Regions from separate parts of the Rhizobium sp. 01N424 genome, predicted to be linked through region 3. Evidence: riboswitches for the same ligand, from Rfam matches in the RefSeq annotation. Region 3 holds a riboswitch; each other region holds the start of a gene.
The links. Region 3 has a riboswitch for cobalamin ahead of bluB (5,6-dimethylbenzimidazole synthase). Riboswitches for the same ligand answer to the same signal wherever they lie in the genome.
Positions count from the first base shown of each region.

Region 1: it holds a riboswitch for cobalamin, as region 3 does, so the genes downstream of both, metE (5-methyltetrahydropteroyltriglutamate--homocysteine S-methyltransferase) here and bluB (5,6-dimethylbenzimidazole synthase) in region 3, are expected to answer to the same signal.
Region 2: it holds a riboswitch for cobalamin, as region 3 does, so the genes downstream of both, cobU (bifunctional adenosylcobinamide kinase/adenosylcobinamide-phosphate guanylyltransferase) here and bluB (5,6-dimethylbenzimidazole synthase) in region 3, are expected to answer to the same signal.
Region 4: it holds a riboswitch for cobalamin, as region 3 does, so the genes downstream of both, nrdH (glutaredoxin-like protein NrdH) here and bluB (5,6-dimethylbenzimidazole synthase) in region 3, are expected to answer to the same signal.

Region 1 covers NZ_JBFTRK010000004.1:218,025-223,300, forward strand. The annotation lists gene AC1DNK_RS13765 (peroxidase family protein) at 1-820, opposite strand, end outside; gene AC1DNK_RS13770 (sensor histidine kinase) at 1,195-2,658, shown strand; gene AC1DNK_RS13775 (response regulator) at 2,815-3,489, shown strand; cobalamin riboswitch at 3,566-3,761, shown strand; gene metE (5-methyltetrahydropteroyltriglutamate--homocysteine S-methyltransferase) at 3,864-5,276, shown strand, end outside.
Region 2 covers NZ_JBFTRK010000002.1:96,045-101,320, forward strand. The annotation lists gene cobN (cobaltochelatase subunit CobN) at 1-15, opposite strand, end outside; gene cobW (cobalamin biosynthesis protein CobW) at 19-1,065, opposite strand; gene cobU (bifunctional adenosylcobinamide kinase/adenosylcobinamide-phosphate guanylyltransferase) at 1,071-1,583, opposite strand; cobalamin riboswitch at 1,866-2,256, opposite strand; gene AC1DNK_RS06170 (chloride channel protein) at 2,479-4,269, shown strand; gene AC1DNK_RS06175 (cobyric acid synthase) at 4,266-5,276, opposite strand, start outside.
Region 3 covers NZ_JBFTRK010000008.1:191,556-196,831, forward strand. The annotation lists gene AC1DNK_RS20390 (NADP-dependent malic enzyme) at 1-1,314, shown strand, start outside; gene AC1DNK_RS20395 (DUF2865 domain-containing protein) at 1,439-2,536, shown strand; gene bluB (5,6-dimethylbenzimidazole synthase) at 2,533-3,216, opposite strand; cobalamin riboswitch at 3,260-3,441, opposite strand; gene AC1DNK_RS20405 (TolB family protein) at 3,459-4,289, opposite strand; gene AC1DNK_RS20410 (NYN domain-containing protein) at 4,323-5,030, opposite strand; gene AC1DNK_RS20415 (NAD+ synthase) at 5,115-5,276, opposite strand, start outside.
Region 4 covers NZ_JBFTRK010000004.1:223,348-228,623, reverse strand. The annotation lists gene nrdF (class 1b ribonucleoside-diphosphate reductase subunit beta) at 1-796, opposite strand, end outside; gene nrdE (class 1b ribonucleoside-diphosphate reductase subunit alpha) at 1,008-3,167, opposite strand; gene nrdI (class Ib ribonucleoside-diphosphate reductase assembly flavoprotein NrdI) at 3,137-3,547, opposite strand; gene nrdH (glutaredoxin-like protein NrdH) at 3,560-3,781, opposite strand; cobalamin riboswitch at 4,034-4,258, opposite strand; gene metE (5-methyltetrahydropteroyltriglutamate--homocysteine S-methyltransferase) at 4,409-5,276, opposite strand, start outside.

The DNA.
Region 1 (5,276 bases), on a different contig from region 3:
CGTCGGCGTCGCGGCTGGCGCGGGTCAGAACCATGAAATTGGTTTGCGGGGTTGCCGGATTGTAGAGCGGATCATCCGGCGAGAGCGGGATGTAGACCGTTCCAGCGCCGCCCTTGGCCACGAGGTCGAGACCATGGTCGAAGAACTGGCCGAACAGCGTGAACATCGAGTTGTAAGGCGCGGAGTCGCCGATATCGGGCGAGACGTTCTCGAACGTGTAGACATAGACGGGACTGCCCGCGGCGGCGAGAACGGTGCCATCGGGGCCGACGACATTGGTTGCATGGACGACGGGCGCGCCATTGGCGTCCTGCATCGGTGCGCGCGTAGCGGTCTTGCCCTCGGCGAGCATGGCATCATAGACCATGATCGCGGCCGGGTTGTTGCTGGTCTGATCGACGATCAGGTTGGAGATGATGCGCGGATCGGCGTCGACGACTGTGCCGGGCGCAAGCATCGGGCTGCCGCTCGGTGTACCAGGCGTATAGTTGCCGTTGGTCAGGTAGACCGGATTTTGCGGTGTCCCGAACATCTGTGTGTCGTCATTTTCGTTGACGTAGTTCGGCTGCACCAGCGGCGTGAACGGCTGGTCGGCTGCGCCCCAGGTTTCCTTGCCATCGAGCAGGTTGTTGTAGCTGCCGTCGACGGTTCTGAGGCCGTAGGGCAGGAGATGCGCCTGCGGCGCACCGGTGCCGGTCGCGCCGGCTGCTTCGCCGGCTTCGGCGACGAGCGCGGCAAGGTCACCACCGGCCGCATGCTGTTCGGCGATGGCGATCTGCTTCAGGATGAACTCGAGATCGTGTCTTACAAGCGTAACCATTTTCCCCTCCGTCGGCGCGCTGTCCTGGCGCCTGGTTTTTCGCAAACTTGTCCTGTCCGCCGGATCGCGCTGCGAGCCCGGCGGTTTGAATTGCCCCTGATGTCTTCAAAGCCCGCCTTGCAGGGCTGGCTTGGGATGATGCGATCTTGCGGAAAGTTACCGGGGTTTTGAACGGCGCATGGTCGGACGATGTTTTCGATGTTCGTCCACGGCAAAAGCAGGTCTTCGGTCCTTATCCTTCCGGGAGTAAGGTCCTATGATGAATTGGCCTTTGGTCTGATAGAATTCATACGGGCCTATAGTACAAAAATGGTTCTTTATTTCCTTGGGTAATATTGCAAGGATGATAGCGCTATCGGCCTTGGGGGGACGTTTTGCCGGACGAATACTTAGGCGCCAGAAATGCTGGCGTAGATGAAAGCGCGGAAGCGCCGCGACTGTTTAAGCGTATCCTTCGATGGGGCGCCGAGCGGACCCTTTCCACGCAGTTCCTGATCGCCAGCAGCCTGGTTATTCTGATCGCCACGGTTTCTGCGGGCTATCTGACGACGCGGCTGGTTGCCGACAAAGCGCTCAGCGGAAAGGCCGGCACGACGGCCTTGCTGGTTCAGAGCCTGACTGAGGCTGAGGTGCAGGAACTGGGCGCCTCGACGCGCCTTAAGGCCGCCAGCATCGCTCATCTCGACGCGCTGTTCGGCGATGCGGATCTCCAGGCGCGTTTCCCGCATATCGAGATATGGGCGCCCGACGGGACTGTTGCCTATTCCCGGACTAAACAGATGATCGGCCACCGCTTCAGTTTCCCCGAGGGCCTGCAGCGCGCCTTGAAAGGCGAAATTGTCGCCGTCTATGCGGATCTTCATGCCGACGAGCATACGTTCCGCAACATCAATACCGAATATCTCGAAATCTACAGCCCGCTGCATGACCAGGCTTCGGGGCGGATCATCGGCGTGGCCGAGATCCATGAGGATCCGAGCGGTTTTGTCGATGAGCTCGCGCGGCTGCGGGTGGTCACCTGGACGACGGTGGCGCTGTTCTCCTTCGTCGTCATGCTCGGGCTGTTCCTGATCGTCAGGCGCGGCAGCCGGACGATCGAGCATCAGCGGCAGGTTCTGAGCCACCGCGCCGAGGAAGCAGAGTCCGCCTCGAAGGAATTGATGGAGCTGAGGGACACGGCGCGCCGGGCCTCCATGGAATTCGCCAACCTCAACGAGACCTTCATCCGCCGCATCGGCGCCGATCTGCATGACGGCCCGGTGCAGCTGATGACACTGGCGATCCTGCAGCTCGACGAGCTGCGCGACCTGACCAAAAAGGATGAGCGCGCCAGGCTCCTCGACGAGACCAGCAAGACGCTGGGTGAAGCGCTGATCGAGGCCCGGACGGTCACCAAGTCGCTGCTCTTGCCTGAGATCCTGCATCTCTGGGCCAAGGACGTGGTGGCCGAAGCGATCAGGCAGCATGAGGCGCGCACCAAGACCAAGGTCGCTTTTGTCTCCAGCGGCACCAATGCCGATCTGCCGCCGGCGCTGAAGACCTGCATCTACCGTTTCGTCCAGGAAGGGCTCAACAATGCCTACCGCCACGCCGGCGGCAACGGCCAGCGTGTCCGATGTCGGATCGACATGCCCGTCATCGCGATTTCGGTCGAGGATGACGGTTTGCCCTCCGGGACGGTGCCGTTTGCGGCGCGCGAGGGCGGAATGGGGCTCTATGGCCTCCGGCAGAGGATCGAGAGCTTCGGCGGCAAGCTTGCTGTCACCAAGCGGCCGGGGGGCGGCATGATACTGGAGATGGTGCTGGAGCTGCAGCAGGCTGACGCAGCTGGCCTATAAGGCGACGGACTATCCGAATTGATAACTGGCTGAAAGCATACAGATCGAATAGACAGAAATCCGATGAAGTTAACCAAGCATTAAAATCCGTCTTTATGTTTGGCTCTGTTTACTTTAGAGCTATCGGAAAGAAGACGAGGGGGTTTATTCGTCATTATGTCTATCTCGGTCGCATTCGTTGATGATCATCCAATATTACTGGATGGACTCGTTAATCTTTACTCGGCGAAGGAAGATCTTCGGGTGACTGCCCGTGGGCAGAACGCCATCGACGCACTGAAGATCGTCGAGGAGCACCGGCCCGACGTTCTTGTCACCGATCTCAGCATGCCGGGCGATACGCTGGCGGCACTCGAGCTGATCCAGAAGAACTACGAAGGCACGAAGGTCGTGGTCTTCACCGCCACCGCCAATATCGACACGGCGATCCAGGTGCTCAATCTCGGCGTCTGCGGCTATGTGCTGAAGGGCAGCACGGCGCGCGATCTGTATGAGGCGATCAAGACCGTGCATGACGGCAGCACGTTCATCACGCCGGGTTTCGCCACCAAGGTGATCCTGTCGATGAAGACGGCCGAGGTGCGCCGCAAGGCGCAGATGCAGAAGCGCCTGAGCGCCCGCGAGGAGCAGATCGTCAACTACCTGCTGCAGGGCAAGACCAACCGCGAAATCGCCAGCATGCTTGATATCAGCGAGAAGACCGTCAAGCACTACATGACGATCCTGATGCAGAAGCTCGATGCCCGCAATCGCGTCGAAGTGGTGCTTGCTGCCCAGAAGCTGCAGTCTCCCGCGGAGACCGGCGCGCCATCCTCGATGCTGTTGTCGTAATCGGCGAGCACAGCCAACCAAAGAAACAAAGACATAAACATATCTTTATGTCTATTGACGTGTGATCCGCGATGCGACATGCTCGTGTCATCGTGGTTCTGCGGACCTTTGGTTCGGAGCTAAGAGGGAATCCGGGGGAAATGCCGGAGCTGCCCCCGCAACTGTAAGCGGCGAGCGGCCGTCCATTCATGTCACTGGGGAAGACGCCCCGGGAAGACGGACGGCAGCGTTGACCCGCAAGCCAGGAGACCTGCCGCGATCGATAACGTCCACGGGCGGGGTGTCCGGTGTGCCGCTTTTGCGACCGGCACGCCTGTGTCCGCGCGCCGATGCGTCATCCCAAGCCTTGCCCACAACCCTCGGGGTAAGGAAACATGAGCATCAAGACTGCAAATCTCGGATTCCCTCGTATCGGAAAGCACCGCGAGCTGAAGTTCGCGCTGGAAAGCTATTGGGCCGGAAAGTCCGATAGGACAGCACTTCTCGACGTCGCCAAGACATTGCGGGCCGAACATTGGGCGCTGCAGAGGGCGAAGGGGATCGATATCATCCCTTCCAACGACTTTTCCCTCTACGACCATGTACTCGACACGGCGGTGATGGTCGGTGCCGTACCGGCCGAATATGGCTGGAGGGGCGGTCCCGTCGATCTCGACATCTATTTCGCCATGGCGCGCGGCTCAGTGGGCGCTGAGCACAGCGATTGCGGCCATGCGCATCATCATGAGGGCGTTCCGGCGCTCGAAATGACCAAGTGGTTCGATACCAACTACCACTACATGGTGCCGGAATTCACCCGTGACCAGCGCTTCGCGCTGACCGAAAACAAGCCGCTGCAGATGTTCCGGGAGGCAAAGGCGCTCGGTGTCCACACCCGCCCGGTCATTCTCGGCCCGGTGACCTTCCTGAAGCTCGGCAAGGCGAAGCAGCCAAGCTTCGATCCGATCGAACTGCTCGACCGGTTGCTGCCTGTCTATGCGGCCATCCTCGCGGAGCTCAGCACTGCGGGTGCCGATTGGGTGCAGATCGACGAGCCAGCCCTCGTGCTCGATCTCACAGACGCTGAGCGGAACGCGCTGACCACGGCCTACAGCGCGCTTCACCAGCTGGTTCCGAACCTGAAGATCATGATCGCCAGCTATTTCGGGGCATTGGGCGACAATCTCAAGACAGCAGCGGCGCTGCCGGTTGCCGGTCTGCACGTCGATCTGGTGCGCGCGCCCGAGCAGCTCGATGCGGTCGTATCGGCGGTGCCTGATGACCGGGTATTATCTCTCGGCGTCATCGACGGCCGCAACATCTGGCGCGCTGATCTCGAGAGACTGCTCGATCGGGTCGAGGCGCTTTCCAAGACGCGTCCGATCGAGATCGCGCCGTCTTGCTCGCTTCTGCATGTGCCGATCGATCTTGCGCTCGAAACGGCTGTCGACGCCGAGGTCAAGGAATGGCTGGCTTTTGCCACGCAGAAGCTGGATGAACTCTCGATTTTGGGGCAGGCGCTTTCGCAGAGCCGCGATTGCGTGGCCGATGCCATCGGCAGATCTTCGGGGGCCGCGGCCGCCCGCGCAGCATCGCCGAAGGTCAACGACCCCGCGGTCAGGAAGCGCATTGCAGCGATCGACGAGACCATGAAGCGCCGCAAGGCCGGTTTCGCCGAGCGCAAGGCGATCCAGCAGACGGATATCCGCTTGCCGCTGTTCCCGACGACGACGATCGGGTCCTTTCCGCAGACGCCTGAAGTCCGCAAGGCCCGTTCGGCACACACGAAGGGGACGCTCAGCAATGCG
Region 2 (5,276 bases), on a different contig from region 3:
GAGAAGCAGATGCATGGATCAGACGAGCGCCTCGATGGCCTTGCGCACGGCCGCTTCATCCATGTCATGCAGGCCGATGACGACGAGGCGCGTGCCGCGCGTTTCGTCCATCGCCCAGGCGCGGTCGAAATACTGGTCGATACGGCTGCCGACAGCCTGGATCTGCAGGCGCATCGCCTTGCCCTCAACTGCGGCAAAGCCCTTCAGGCGCAGCACGTCATGCTCTGCAATCACGCCCTTCAGCTTCTCGATGAAACCGGCCGTATCGGCAATCGCGCCGAGCTCGACGACGAAGCTGTCGAACTCGTCGTGATCGTGCGGCGTGCCGTCCTCATGCTCGAGCTCGTGATGGGACTTGCGGTTGGCGATATCTTCCTCGGTGCCGACGCCGAGGCCGAGCAAGACGCTGGCCGGAACCTCGCCGTTCTTCGCCTCGATCAGCGCAGGCTTGCGCGAAATGCGCGACGCCACTTCGTCACGGACGCGGATAATGCCTGCGGCATCGAGCAGATCCGTCTTGTTGAGCACGATCAGATCGGCGCAGGTCAGCTGATCTTCGAACAGCTCCTCGATCGGGCTCTCGTGATCGAGCGACTCGTCTTCGGTGCGGCGCGCATCGACGGCATCGTGGTCGTCGGCGAAACGTCCGGCGGCAACGGCGGCGCTGTCGACGACGGTGATGACGCCATCGACGGTGACTTCGCTGCGGATGTCAGGCCAGTTGAAGGCGGCGACCAGCGGCTGCGGCAGCGCCAGGCCCGAGGTTTCGATGACGATATGATCGGGGCGCTGCTCGCGCTCCAGCAGCTTGGTCATCGTCGGAATGAAATCGTCGGCAACCGTGCAGCAGATGCAGCCGTTGGTGAGCTCGATGATATCGTCCTCTGTGCAGTTCTCCGCGCCACAGCCCTTCAACACGTCGCCATCGACGCCGAGATCGCCGAATTCGTTGATGATCAGCGCGATCTTCTTGCCGCCGGTGTTGGAAAGCAGGTTGCGGATCATCGTCGTCTTGCCCGCGCCGAGAAAGCCGGTGATCACGGTTGCGGGGATCTTCTGGTTCATAAACTTCAACCCTTCATTTTCAGCGGCAGCCCTGCCGCAATAAAATACACGTCCGCGGCGGAGGCCGCGATCATCTGGTGCAGCCGTCCGGCATGATCGCGGAAATCCCGCGCCATCCGGTTCTCGGGAACGATCCCGAGGCCGACTTCATTGGAAACAAGCACGAGCCGCGCCCTGGCCTTCGGCAGCCAGGCGGCAAGAGCCGCAGATTCCACCGCCATGTCCCGCTCGCCCATCATCAGATTGGTGACCCAGAGCGTCAGGCAATCGACAAGGATCGCCCGCCCTTCGCCGTCGACGGCCGACAGGCATTCGACAAGCTGCAGCGGCTCCTCATGCGTCGTCCAGGACGGCCCGCGATCGTCCCTATGGGCAGCAATCCGCGCCCGCATCTCGTCGTCCCAGGCCCGCCCGGTGGCGATATAGTGGCGCTCGAGGCCGCTCTCGGTGATCAGCTGTTCGGCGAAACGGGATTTGCCGGAACGAGCGCCGCCGAGAATGAAGGTGGTGCTGCTCATGTGAGGATGGCTCCGGCATCAGCGTATTGGCGTCCACCACACCCACCTCCCTCATTCCTGTGCCTGTCACAGGAATCCAGCCACGGCGCGTCTGCGCCGTGAATGAAACCTAGCAGCAAGGAAATAAGTCTTCTGTGCCCAAGGACTTGGGCACGCTGGATTCCTGTGACAAGCACAGGAATGAGGGAAATCCTCAGGGCCGCACGTAACGGCATGCAAATTCGTGTTTCAGCCATGACAACCTCCGTGCTGGCAGCGGACAGGATTGCCCTTGGGTGGGCTCTTCGCCCGGCACGGTTGGCAGGTCTCCTGGCTCGCGGTTTGAGGCCCCGACAGGGATGGCGCAAGGCCATCCCTGATCGTGCCAGCGGATCTTCCTCGCCTTCCCGGCTGCATTCTCGTGAAAAGGCGGACGATTCGTAGAAATGGAGGCGTCCAGCCCCTGCTGATCACGATGCATTCCAGTGGCTTTTCCGGTGTCCTTGAGCCAACGCCCTGCCACAGAATGCGGCGATCAGGCGGTGGTGCCGGTGCACCGGATGGAAGACCCTGACCGCTCTACAGTCGCGGGGTCGGCTGTGATGAAGACGCCCGGTTTGGGTCCGCCCCGTCACATTCCCTTTTCATCCAGGGCGGCAATCACCGCTCCGGAACCATCCGTTATTGATTTCATCGTTAGGCGCGCGGCAGCGCGAAGTCAATCGAGCCTGACGCGATGGAAAATGCCTCGTCTTAACACGACTGAGTCTACCAAACAGATAGTCTATTAAATTCATTGACTTACGGACAGATTTCGCTTGCCGCCGCCTCGCTTTTGCTGCAATTGCTCGCGAAATCATGCGGCGCACAAAGCGTGCTTCCTTGATCCTGCTCCCCGTCGCCTAGTTCTGTCATCATGCTCACGAAAACCGATATCGGCCGCCTGACGCGGCGCCATCTCAAATTCGATTTGGCGCGGCTGCGCGCGCTGGCGCGGCAGAACGAAATGGGCATGGTTTTCGCCGGTGGCGCGGTCGGCGTCATCTCCGGCTGCGCGGTCACCGGCATGAGCCTGATCTCCCGGGAGATGCACAGCCTCATCTTCGGCATCAGCGATGTCGATCGTCTCAGCTCCTCCGATATCAGCAACAAGCTGCTGCTGCTCTTGGCACCGGTCTGCGGCGGCATGCTTCTCGGCTTGCTGCTCTTCATCCTCAGCAGGACACGCAAGAAGCCGATGGTCGATCCGATCGAGGCCAATGCGCTGCATGGCGGCCGCCTGTCGCTGACGGACAGCATCATCGTGGCGATCCAGAACCTGATTTCCAACGGTTTCGGCGCCTCGGTCGGCCTGGAGGCCGGCTATACACAGCTTGCGGCGGGCCTGGCCTCGAAACTCGGCCTGAAGCTGCAGCTGCGCCGCGCCGATCTGCGCGTCCTCCTCGGCTGCGGGGCGGCGGGCGCCATCGCCGCCGCCTTCAATGCCCCGCTAACCGGCGCCTTCTACGCGTTCGAGCTGATTATCGGCACCTATACGATCGTCTCGTTGACACCTGTCGTCGTCTCTGCCCTACTGTCGACGCTGGTGGCACGGCTGCTCGCAGGCAACGATTTCACCATCGACGTCGGCAGGTTCGGCACTGTGGTGCCCGCCGATTATGTTCCGGCCATTCTGCTTGGCGCCTGCTGCGCCGGTGCCGGCATCCTGATCATGCAGGGCGTTTCCTTTGTTGAGGAATTGGCTCGCAAGAGTTCCGTGCCGACGCCGGTACGCCCGGCGCTCGGCGGCATCGTCGTCGGCCTGCTGGCCACCATCTCTCCGCAGGTGCTTTCGGCAGGGCATGGCGCCCTGCATCTCAACCTGGCGCATCAGGTGGCGATCCCGACGCTCGTCGGCATCCTGCTGTTGAAGTCGCTGGCCTCAGCCGTGTCGATCGGCTCCGGCTTCAGGGGCGGCCTGTTCTTCGCCTCGCTGTTTATGGGCGCGCTGCTCGGCAAGCTCTTTGCCTATTCCGCGCCGTTCTTTGCGCATGCCTCGCTGACACCCGAAGTCTACGCCGTCGTCGGCATGAGTTCACTCGCAGTCGCCATCATCGGCGGACCGCTGACGATGACCTTTCTGGCGCTCGAAATCACCGGCGACTTCCCGATCACCGTATTGGTGCTCGCCGCGGTCATCACGTCCTCGCTCGTCGTGCGCACCACCTTTGGCTACTCCTTCGCCACCTGGCGTTTTCACCTGCGCGGCGAAAGCATCCGCAGCGCTCACGATGTCGGCTGGATCCGCAATCTGACGGTCGACAAGCTGATGCGCGCCGACGTCAAGACCGCCAATGCCGCAACCACTGTCGAAGAGTTCAAGAAGGCTTTTCCCGCCGGCGCCACGCAACGCGTCATCCTTGTCGATGACACAGGCAAATATGCCGGTCTGGTGCTGGTGCCGGAAATTCATGCGAATCCGATCGCCACCGACGACGAGGGCAAGGGGCTGGAGAGTTTCGTTCGCTACAAGAACGATTTCCTGCAGCCGCAGATGAATGCCAAGCAGGCAGCCGCCATTTTCGACAAGAGCGAGAGCGAAGCGCTCGCCGTGCTGAACAATCTGATCGAGCGCAAGGTCGTCGGACAGCTCAGCGAAAGCCACACGCTACGCCGCTACAGCGAAGAGCTCGACCGGCGGCGCCGCGAAATCTCCGGGGAAATCTAGCCAAGCAGCCGGTTCAGCCAGTCACGGTCGAGATGCGCCTCCAGTTCGGCCGCAACGGCATCCAGCGCCCGGTTGACGCTCTCCGCGTAATTGCGCCTTTCGCCCTGAAGGCCGAAACTCTGCAGCAACCGGCTGCGATAGGCATCGCCGGAAAACAGGCCGTGCAGATAGGTCCCGACGATACGTCCATCCGCAGATACGGCACCATCCGCGGCACCATCCACCACGGCCGACGGCCGGTTGCAATCCGGCCCCTCGGTCACGCCGAGATGGATCTGATAGCCTGACAGCGGCGTACCATATTCAGCAGAAACAGCATGGCTGTTGCGGACCGTCTTCTCCGGCGCCATGACGGTCTCGACGTCGAGCAGCCCGAGCCCGTCAACCTCCGCCGTTCCGCCCTCGATGCCGAGCGGGTCGTGCACCTTGCGGCCGAGCATCTGATAACCGCCGCAAATGCCGATCACCCGGCCGCCGCGCCGGACATGGGCGGTCAGATCGCGATCCCATCCCTCAGCGCGAAAATCGGCAAGGTCGCTGATCGTCGATTTGGAGCCCGGCAGCACGACGAGCGCGGCGTCTTCGGGAAGACGCTCCCCGGCACGCACGAACACCAGCTCGACGTCGTCTTCGGCTCTCAGCGGGTCGAGATCGTCGAAATTGGCAATCCGCGGCAGAACGGGGACGGCGATCTTCAATGCGGCCCCGCTTCCCCGCGCCAGCTTTTCAAGAACGACTGAATCCTCCGCAGGCAGCCCGCCTGCCGCCTTCAGCCAGGGCACGACGCCGAAGCACGGCCAGCCGGTATAGCGGCCGATCGCGGCGATCCCGTCGTCGAAAAGCGAGACGTCGCCGCGGAACTTGTTGATGATATAGCCGGATATCATCGCCCGATCGGCATCGTCGAGGATAGCATGCGTCCCAACGAGCGAGGCGATGACACCACCGCGATCGATATCGCCGACCAGCACGACCGGCACGCCGGCCCTTGTCGCAAAACCCATATT
Region 3 (5,276 bases):
CTCTGCTTCCCCTTTATCTTCCGCGGCGCGCTGGATTGCGGCGCCGAGGAGATCAACGAAGCGATGAAGATGGCAGCCGTCCGCGCCATCGCTGGCCTCGCCCGTGAAGAGCCGTCCGATGTCGCCGCCCGCGCCTATTCCGGCGAAACGCCGATCTTCGGACCGAACTACCTGATCCCTTCGCCCTTCGATCCGCGCCTGATCCTGCGCATCGCGCCTGCTGTCGCCAAGGCAGCGGCCGAGAGCGGCGTCGCACGCCGTCCGATCACCGATTTCGACGCCTATCTCGACCAGCTGAACCGCTTCGTCTTCCGCTCCGGCTTCATCATGAAGCCGATCTTCACGGCCGCCAAAGCCGCCGAAAAGAAGCGGGTGATCTTCTCCGAAGGTGAAGACGAACGCGTGCTCCGCGCCGCTCAGGTTCTCATCGAAGAAGGCATTGCCGAACCGATCCTGATCGGCCGTCCGCAGGTCATCGAAACCCGCCTGCAACGCTACGGCCTGCGCATCCGCCCGCTTTCCGACTTCGCCGTCATCAACCCGGAAGACGATCCGCGTTTCCGCGAATATGTCGATCTCTATCTGTCGCTCGTCGGCCGCCGGGGCGTCATCCCGGAAGCGGCCCGCACGATCGTGCGCACCAACACCACCGTCATCGGTGCGCTGGCGCTGCGCCGCGGCGAAGCAGACGCGCTGATCTGCGGCCTCGAAGGCCGTTACGAGAAGCACCTGCGCGACGTTCGCCAGATCATCGGCAAGCGCAAGGATGTCCGCGATTTCTCGGCACTCAGCCTGCTGATCTCGCAGCGCGGCGCCACCTTCTTCACCGACACCTACGTTACGTTCAATCCGAGCGCCGAGGAAGTGGCGGAATCCGCCGTTCTGGCTGCCGAGGAAATCAAGCGCTTCGGCATCACGCCGCGCGCCGCCCTCGTCTCGCATTCCAACTTCGGCTCGCGCGAAAGCGAAAGCGCAACGAAGATGCGCGGTGCCTTGCAGCTGATCCGTGATGCCGCCCCCGATCTCGAAGTCGATGGCGAAATGCATGGTGAGAGCGCAATCGCCGACGAAATCCGCAAGCGCGTCATGCCGTCCACCACGCTGCATGGCGAAGCCAACCTGCTGGTCTTCCCGAACCTCGATGCCGCCAACATCACGCTCGGCGTCGTCAAGTCGATGACCGACGGCCTGCATGTCGGCCCCATCCTGCTCGGCACGGCGCTCCCGGCACACATCCTGGCACCGTCTGTCACTTCGCGCGGTGTCGTCAACATGGCGGCTCTGGCCGTGGTCGAGGCCCAGCAGCCGGCGTGATTTGCCGTCGATCGGAAAAATGCGTTAGGATTCCTTCGTTAGCTTGTTAACGGAAGGCAGCTAGACAGAACGGATGCGGCAAATGCTCTGCCGCTTCCGGTTTACTATGCTGCGGGATGATACCGTGAAACGCCGAAGCCTGACCCTTGCTCTCTTTCTCGCTGCTGCCGCGCCCGCGGCGGCGCAGACCAGCGCGATCTGCGAAGATCTGCGCGGACGCCTTGCCGACCTGCCGCAGGTGATCGGCAACGGCCCGGAGATCCGCCAATATGCAAGCGCCATAGCCGAACAGAACCTCGAGCTCCGCAAGCTGCGCAACGACCTGCGCAGCAACGGCTGCAGCGTCGACAGCATGGTTGTCATCGGCGGCGAGAACGACCGCTACTGCAGCGACCTGCAGGAATCGGAATCGCGGATGATCGACAACATCCACTATCTCCAGGACCGCCGCAATCAACTGCGGGRGGCCGGCGGCACCGGTGTCAACGAACGCCGCGAACTGATGGCCGCCCTCGACGATAACGGCTGCAACGACGATCCGGGCTATCAGCCGGACGAGCGCGCCTATGTCCCGGCGCCAAGCACCGAAGAACAGGCGATGCGCGGCGATACCTTCATTCCGCTCGGCAACGGCGAGGAAGGCAACACGCAATATGGTGTGCCGCGCGGCGAGATGATGTCGCATGTCAGCACCATGTGCGTGCGCAGCTGCGACGGCGGCTTCTTCCCGATCAGCACCAATGCGACCTCGATCGATTTCAGCCGCGACGCCTCGACCTGCTCGAAAATGTGCCCCGGCATCGAGACCGAGCTGTTCTATCAGGACGTCTCCAACACCGACGCGGCCAACATGATCTCAGCCGCGACTGGCGCGCGCTACAGCGCCATGCCAAACGCCTTCGCCTACAAGAACCGGGCGCCCGGCGAGAAATCCTCCTGCAGCTGCAATCTGACCGCCTATTACGAACAGATGCGCAAGAACCAGACGGTCAGCGCGCCGCCGCCAAAGGGCTCGATCACGACAATCACCACCAAGCCGCCGGCAACGGCAGCCCCCGCACCGGCTGCGCCGCAGGCACAGGTACCGGACCGTCCCTACGACCCCGGCAACAGCAAGGTGCGCCAGATCGGCCCACAATTTCTCGCGGGCGACCAGGGCAGTATCGATCTGAAGAACCCGGCCACCTCAGGCCCGCAGCCGCAGCAGCAACAGCGGAATTAGCGGCGGCCCCAGCCATCGCGGAAGATCAACTCGTCGAGCGAAAGCCGCTGCCGCCAGCCTTTGACGGCCAGCTCGGGCTCGCTATGGAGCGTATCGACATAGCCGATGCAGAGCCAGGCGACGATCTCGACATGCTCGGGCACGCCGAGAATGTCCTTGAGTTCGCTCTCATGGAAAATGCTGACCCAACCGACGCCGATGCCTTCGGCCCGTGCTGCGAGCCAGAGGTTCTGCACCGCACAGACGGTTGAATAGCTATCCATCCGCGGATTATGCGTCCGCCCCAGCACGACGTCACCGCTGCGTGACGGATCGCAGGTGATGCAGATGCCGAGCGGCGCCTTGAGGATGCCCTCGAGCTTCAGGGAACGGTATGTCGCCTGCCGCTTACCGTCGAACATCCCGGCAGCCTCGCGGTTAGCCCGGTCGAAGGCATTCCACACGCGCTGGCGCACACCGGCACCTTCGACGACGATGAAATTCCAGGGCTGCATGAAGCCGACCGAGGGCGCGTGGTGTGCGGCCTCAAGCAGCCGCATCAGCACATCGGATGGGATGGGATCAGGCAGAAACTGGTCGCGCACATCGCGCCGGGTCATGATCGCCCGGTAGACGGCGTCGCGCTCGTCAGCGGAAAAGGCAGACGCGCCTTCAAGCGCATCCTTGTTCATGGGCCGCATCGTCAAATCCCCAACAACGCAACCGCCCCGCCGTCCGCGCGGGATCAGTCTATGATGCCAGGCCGGTCTTCTGACTTGGCGTCATCCGCCCGCCGCAGCCTTCCCGGTGTCAACCAGTGGCATGATGCGGCAGGCGTCGGCCTTACAGCGTTGGGCACGTTCCGGGCTCGCACCGGATTCCCGATTCTCCCGCGGCAAGCGGGCACCTGACAAAAGCCTCATGCCCGCTTTTACGAGACGCTTCAAGTAGCCGGGAAATACCGGACATAGGCAAACTCGTCACCTTCTGGTGACCAGCAGGGAACATTGATCGTGCCCTGCCCGCCGAACAGCTCGAACAGCGTCGTCAGATTGCCGCCGTCCATATCCATCAACCGCAGCCGCACATGCAGGTCGCGCGGATGATCGAAGACGTCAGCGCCGTAGGAAAGCAGCAGCACCTTGTCGTTGGTGGGCGCCGGATGGGCAAACCAGTTGCCGTAATTGTCATGCGTGACCTGCTCCAAACCGGTCCCATCGGGATGAATGCGCCAGATCTGCATCAGCCCCGTGCGGCTGGAATTGAAATAGATCCACTGCCCGTCAAAGGAATAATCCGGCCCATCATTGCGCCCCTCGCCATGCGTCAGACGCCGCTCGGCGCCGCCATCGACGGAAATCGTATAGATGTCGAAGAGATCGCCGCGGATGCCGCAATAGGCGAGTTCCTTCCCGTCGGGCGACCAGCCATGCCAGTAGGACGGCAGGTTTTCGGTGATCTGTTTCGGCGCGCCGCCTTCCGACGGTAGCGTATAGATGCAGGATTTGCCGTGCTCGGTCTTGTCGGAAATCACATACTGCCTTCCGTTGGGCGAAATGCCGTGATCGTTGTTGCAGGCAGTGGCAAAGCCGGTATCGACCTGCTGCAGACCGCCCTCACCATCCGGTGACAAACGGTAGAGAAGGCCATCACCGTTCAGCAGCAGGTAGCGGCCATCGGGTGAGAAATTCGGCGCCTCGATCAGCTGCTCCGTCTGGAACACCACCCGGCCCCGACCAGTGCGGATATTGTAGATCTCGACCGAACTGCGCATGCATACCTCCCGCATTGTGCAGCGGCCCGGCCCTCAGCCGTTCCGCTTCATTCTGATTTGCATGCGGTTTGTGCCATGCATTCGCATTTCGATAAAGTCACATTGCTTCAGAAGCGAGCTGAGGTTCGTGGCATCAAAACGCTGCGCCTTGAACTCCGGATCGACCTGCCGCAACAGCGTCCCGAGTTTCGCGATATCGAGCCAGCCTTCGCCCTGCAGCTTGGCCGCCTGCAGCGCCTGGGTGATATAGGGCCGGATATTTGGAGAGGGCTGCAGCGCAATCACCTTCGGCAGCGCAAAGGTGGAATTCGCCTCACCAACATTGAGCTCGAAGAAATCGTCGAAGGACTGCCGCAACAGCGCCGATGCGTTGGGCGCGCCCAGTCCGATCGCCTGCTTGCCGCGCATGCGGATACGCATCGCCAGATGGCCGACATCGCGGTCGCTGCTGGCGATGCAGAAAAGATCGATCGCCGAACCGGCCAGATATTCCATTGCATCGATGGCAAGCAGGATATCCGCACCGTTCTTGCCGGAATGCGAGCTCACAGCCGTCTGCAGGCTGAGCGCCTGACGTCCGGCCTCCGCGATCCACGGCTGCGCCGCCTCGTTCGTGAAGTCGCCATAGGCCCGGCGCTCGATGAGACGTCCGTATCCGCCGGCGATGCTGATGATCTCTCCCGCACAGCGCGCCGGCAGGTTTTCCGTATCGATGAAGACGGCGACCTTGGTTTCCCGCATGCTCAAACCTCCCGCGTTTCCAAAACATAGAAACGCGAGAAGAGACTGCCGTCAGCAGCTTTCGGTTGATCGGGTTAACGATCGCTAACCACGATCCCTAAAACGGTTGGTGATCGGATAGCGGCGGTCGCGGCCGAAATTCTTCTTGGTGATCTTCACGCCGGGCGCCGACTGGCGGCGCTTGTATTCGGCAAGATAGAGCAGATGCTCGATCCGGTGCACGGTCGCGACATCGTGGCCGCGCGC
Region 4 (5,276 bases), on a different contig from region 3:
CCTTGTTCGCGTTGTAGTGCAGGAACTTCTTGACGTCTTCGGTGAGCCCGACGCCGTCATACAGCGCCTCGGTGTACTTGGCCTCGTTGTCGTAGAGCTCCAGCAGCAGATCGAAGGCGAAATCCTTGATCTCCTGGCGGCGGGCCTCCGGCAGGCGGTCGACGGCGCGCTGGAACTTGTAGCCGATATAGTAGCCATGCACCGCCTCGTCGCGAATGATCAGGCGGATCATGTCGGCGGTGTTGGTCAGCTTGGCGCGGCTCGACCAGTACATCGGCAGATAGAAGCCGGAATAGAACAGGAAGCTTTCGAGGAAGACGCTGGCAACCTTCTTCTTCAGCGGATCACCGGAAGCATATTGCTCCATGATCAGCGCCGACTTCTTCTGCAGAAACTCGTTTTCATCGGACCAGCGATAGGCGTCGTCAACGTCAGGCGTCGAGCACAACGTCGAGAAGATCGACGAGTAGGAGCGCGCGTGCACCGCCTCCATGAAGGAGATGTTGGAAAGCACCGCCTCCTCATGCTGGGTCGAAGCATCGGCCATCAGCGTCACCGAGCCGACGCCGTTCTGGATGGTGTCGAGCAGCGTCAGGCCGGTAAAGACCCGGATCGTCAACTGCTGCTCTTCCGGCTTCAGCGTCGCCCAGGAGGGAATGTCGTTCGACAGCGGCACTTTTTCCGGCAGCCAGAAATTGCCGGTCAGGCGGTTCCAGACTTCGAGGTCCTTGTCGTCATCGATGCGGTTCCAGTTGATGGCGCGGACGCGGGATACGGGTTTGGCGTGCATGTTCATGGGGAATCTTTCCTCAATCAGTTCTGTTGGAGGACGCGGCCCCCTCACCCTAACCCTCTCCCCGCTGGGGAGAGGGGACGTGCCCGCCTACACGCCTCAATCAAGGGGCTGACGGGCGCTTCGGTTCCCTTCCCCCCAGCGGGGAGAAGGTGCCGGCAGGCGGATGAGGGGGCTCCGGGCTCAAGCGTTGCTAAAGCGATAAGGCTTCAAATCACAGCGTACACGACACACATCCCTCCACCTGCGTCCCCTCCAGCGCCATCTGGCGCAGACGGATGTAGTAGATGGTCTTGATGCCCTTCTTCCAGGCATAGATCTGCGCCCGGTTGATATCGCGCGTCGTCGCCGTGTCGCGGAAGAACAGCGTCAGCGACAGGCCCTGGTCGACATGCTGGGTCGCAGCCGCATAGGTGTCGATGATCTTCTCCGGCCCGATCTCATAGGCGTCCTGGTAATAGTCGAGATTGTCGTTGGTCATGAAGGCCGCCGGATAATAGACGCGGCCGATCTTGCCTTCCTTGCGGATCTCGATCTTGGAGACGATCGGATGGATCGATGACGTCGAGTGGTTGATGTAGGAGATCGACCCCGTCGGCGGCACGGCCTGCAGGTTCTGGTTATAAAGCCCGCCTTCCATGACGGCCGTCTTCAGTGCCAGCCAGTCTTCCTGGGTGGGGATTTCGATACCGGCGTCGTTGAACAGGTCGGTAACCGTCTGCGTAGCCGGTTTCCATTCTATTTCGGTATACTTGTCGAAATATTCGCCCGATGCGTATTTGGAATTCTCGAAACCCTTGAAGCTCTGGCCGCGCTCGACAGCCAGCCGGTTCGAGGCGCGGATCGCGTGATAGGTCACCGTGTAGAAATACATGTTGGTGAAATCGACACCCTCTTCGGAGCCGTACTGGATCCGCTCGCGGGCGAGATAGCCGTGCAGGTTCATCTGGCCCAGGCCGATCGCGTGGCTCTCGTCGTTGCCCTTCTCGATCGACGGGACGGAGGAGATGTGGCTCATGTCGGAAACTGCCGTCAGCGCCCGGATCGAGGTCTCGATCGTCTTGCCGAAATCGGATGAGTCCATGGCGGCGGCGATATTCAACGAGCCGAGATTGCAGGAAATGTCCTTGCCCATCACCTTGTAGGAGAGGTCATCGTTATACTCGCTGGCTTCGCTGACCTGCAGGATCTCGGAGCACAGATTGCTCATGGTGATGCGCCCGGCGATCGGGTTCGCCCTGTTCACCGTGTCTTCGAACATGATGTAGGGATAGCCGCTCTCGAACTGGATTTCGGCGACGATCTGGAAGAAATCGCGGGCCTTGATTTTCTTCTTCTTGATGCGGCTGTCGGCCACCATCTCGCGGTATTTTTCGGTCACCGAAATCTCGGTGAACGGCACGCCGTAGACACGTTCCACGTCATAGGGCGAGAACAGGTACATGTCCTCGTTGTTCTTGGCGAGCTCGAAGGTGATGTCAGGAATGACGACGCCGAGCGACAGCGTCTTGATGCGGATTTTTTCGTCGGCATTTTCGCGTTTGGTATCGAGGAAGCGCATGATGTCGGGGTGATGGGCGTTGAGATAGACGGCACCGGCCCCCTGGCGCGCGCCGAGCTGGTTGGCATAGGAGAAGGCGTCCTCGAGCAGCTTCATCACCGGGATGATGCCGGAGGACTGGTTCTCGATATGCTTGATCGGCGCGCCCATTTCGCGAATGTTGGTCAGCGACAGCGCCACGCCACCACCGCGCTTCGACAGCTGCAAGGCCGAATTGATCGAGCGGCCAATCGATTCCATATTGTCTTCAACGCGCATCAGGAAGCAGGAGACCAGCTCGCCGCGCTGCTTCTTGCCGGCATTGAGGAAGGTCGGCGTCGCCGGCTGGAAGCGGCCGGAGATGATCTCATCGACCATGTCGCGCGCTAAGGCCTCGTTGCCCTGCGCCAAGGCGAGTGCCACCATGCAGATGCGGTCTTCATAGCGCTCCAGATAGCGCTTTCCGTCAAAGGTCTTCAGCGTGTAGCTTGTGTAATATTTGAAAGCGCCGAGGAAGGTCGGGAAGCGGAATTTCTTGTCATAGGCATGGTCGAAGAGATCGCGGACGAAATTGAACGAATACTGATCCAGCACCTCCTGCTCGTAGTAGCCCTCAGTCACGAGGTAATCGAGCTTCTCCCGGAGATTATGGAAGAACACGGTGTTCTGGTTGACGTGCTGCAGGAAATACTGCTTCGCCGCCTGCCGGTCCTTGTCCAGCTGGATCTTGCCGTCCTCGTCATAGAGGTTCAGCATCGCGTTCAGCGCGTGGTAATCCAGCCCTGTTTCCGCGGCCTGCGCCTTTACAGGGCGCTCGAGAACTGCCGTGTCCAAAATCGTTCCAATCCGTGTTTGACATTGGCAACATCATCAGCGGTGCCGAGCAGCTCGAACCTGTAGAGGTACGGCACCTGGCATTTCTTCGCGATGATGTCGCCGGCAAGCCCATAGGTCTCGCCGAAGTTGCTGTTGCCCGCGGCAATCACGCCGCGGAGGTTCGAACGGTTTGCCGCATCGTTCAGGAAACGGATCACCTGCTTGGGCACAGCTCCCTTGCCGCCCTCACCGCTATAGGTTGGGACCACAAGCACATAGGGTGAGACGGCTTGAAGCGTCTCGCCTGATATCGGGATGCGCCGGGCGGGAAGGCCGAGCTTTTCGACGAAGCGATGAGTGTTTTCCGACCGGCTGGAAAAATAGACGATCTCGCCCATCGCAGCCGCCGCTCAGGCGAGCGCGCTGATCATGTCGGGGCGGAAGCCAGCCCAATGCTCCTCGCCGGCGATGACGACGGGAACCTGGCGGTAGCCGAGACCCTGCACCAGATCATAAGCGGCGCTATCGGTGGAAACGTCGATGATCGTGTAGTCGATGCCCTGGCGATCGAGCGCGCGGGTGGTTGCGGTGCACTGAACGCAGGCGGGCTTGCTGTAGACGGTGATGCTCATGGGAAAACCTCGTGACTAAAAGGCATGGGATATCGTTCGGACATCCGCCGATGTCCGCGCTTGGGAAGATCGAAAAGGAAGACAGCCGTTGCCGATTGCCGGGCGTCAGCAGCCCGTCATTCGCGCCGGTATGATCTGAAACTCAAAGACATAAGACTTCACCCCGAAGTGGCTCATGCGGGACACACCGGAGGAAGCGAAGAGCGGCATCATGCCCACATCTCATCGCTCGCCAGCCGGACACCCCGCCCGTGGACGTTTTCGCTCAAGGCAGGTCTCCTGGCTTGCGGATCATCACATTCATCCCGGTCTTCCCAGATCTTCATGACCCAGTGACCCGAAATGGGACAGATGCTCGCCGCTCACAGTTGCGGGGGCAGCTCCGGCATTGCTCCGCCTTGCGGCAGATCTCACCGAATTCCCGTCTTAGCCCACGATCCTTTGCGAATCGGAGGAACCTCGAACACTAGATATAGTACGCGAGTCTATTTTTACGTCAATGGATGGTTCAGGTTTCGGGTGCCGCAAGCCGAAAAAATGAATGTGATGTGGATAACAGAAGATTAATGCGGATTGGCTGTGGAAAAGAGAAGCCGGCAAGAGCCGGCTCCTCGAATGCAATGACGATCAGGCCGTTGCCGTGGCAACGCGTTCGCGCAAAGACCGCGCCGCCGCCACCATATTGACGAGCGCCGGCTTCACTTCCTCCCATTTGCGGGTCTTCAAGCCGCAATCCGGATTGATCCAAAGCTGCGAATCGCCAAGCCGCTCGCGCGCTAAAAGAAGCAGACCGGTCATATCGTCAATATCGGGAACGCGCGGCGAGTGGATATCGTAGACACCCGGGCCAATTTCGTTCGGATAGTCAAAACTGCGGAATGCCTCCAGCAGCTCCATCTTCGAGCGCGACGTCTCGATCGAGATCACATCCGCATCCATCGCGGCGATAGCATCGATGATGTCGTTGAACTCCGAGTAGCACATATGCGTGTGGATCTGCGTCGCGTTGCTGACACCGGTCGAGCACAGGCGGAAGCTTTCGACGGCCCAGTCGAGATAGGTCTTCCATTGCGAGCGCCGCAGCGGCAGGCCTTCCCGGAGTGCTGCCTCGTCGATCTGGATCATTCTGGCGCCGGCCTTTTCGAGATCACCGACCTCGTCGCGAATCGCCAGCGCGATCTGCCGGCATGCTTCGCTTCGGGCGATATCATCACGCACGAAGGACCAGTTGAGGATCGTCACCGGTCCAGTCAGCATGCCCTTCACCGGCCGCTCTGTCAGAGACTGGGCATATTGCCACCAGCTTGTCGTCATCGGCTTCGGCCGCGCGATATCGCCGAAGATAATCGGCGGGCGGACATAGCGCGACCCATAGCTCTGTACCCAGGCATGCTGCGTGAAGGCAAAGCCTGACAGCTGCTCGCCAAAATACTGCACCATGTCATTGCGCTCGAACTCGCCATGAACGAGCACATCGAGGCCGATTTCCTCCTGC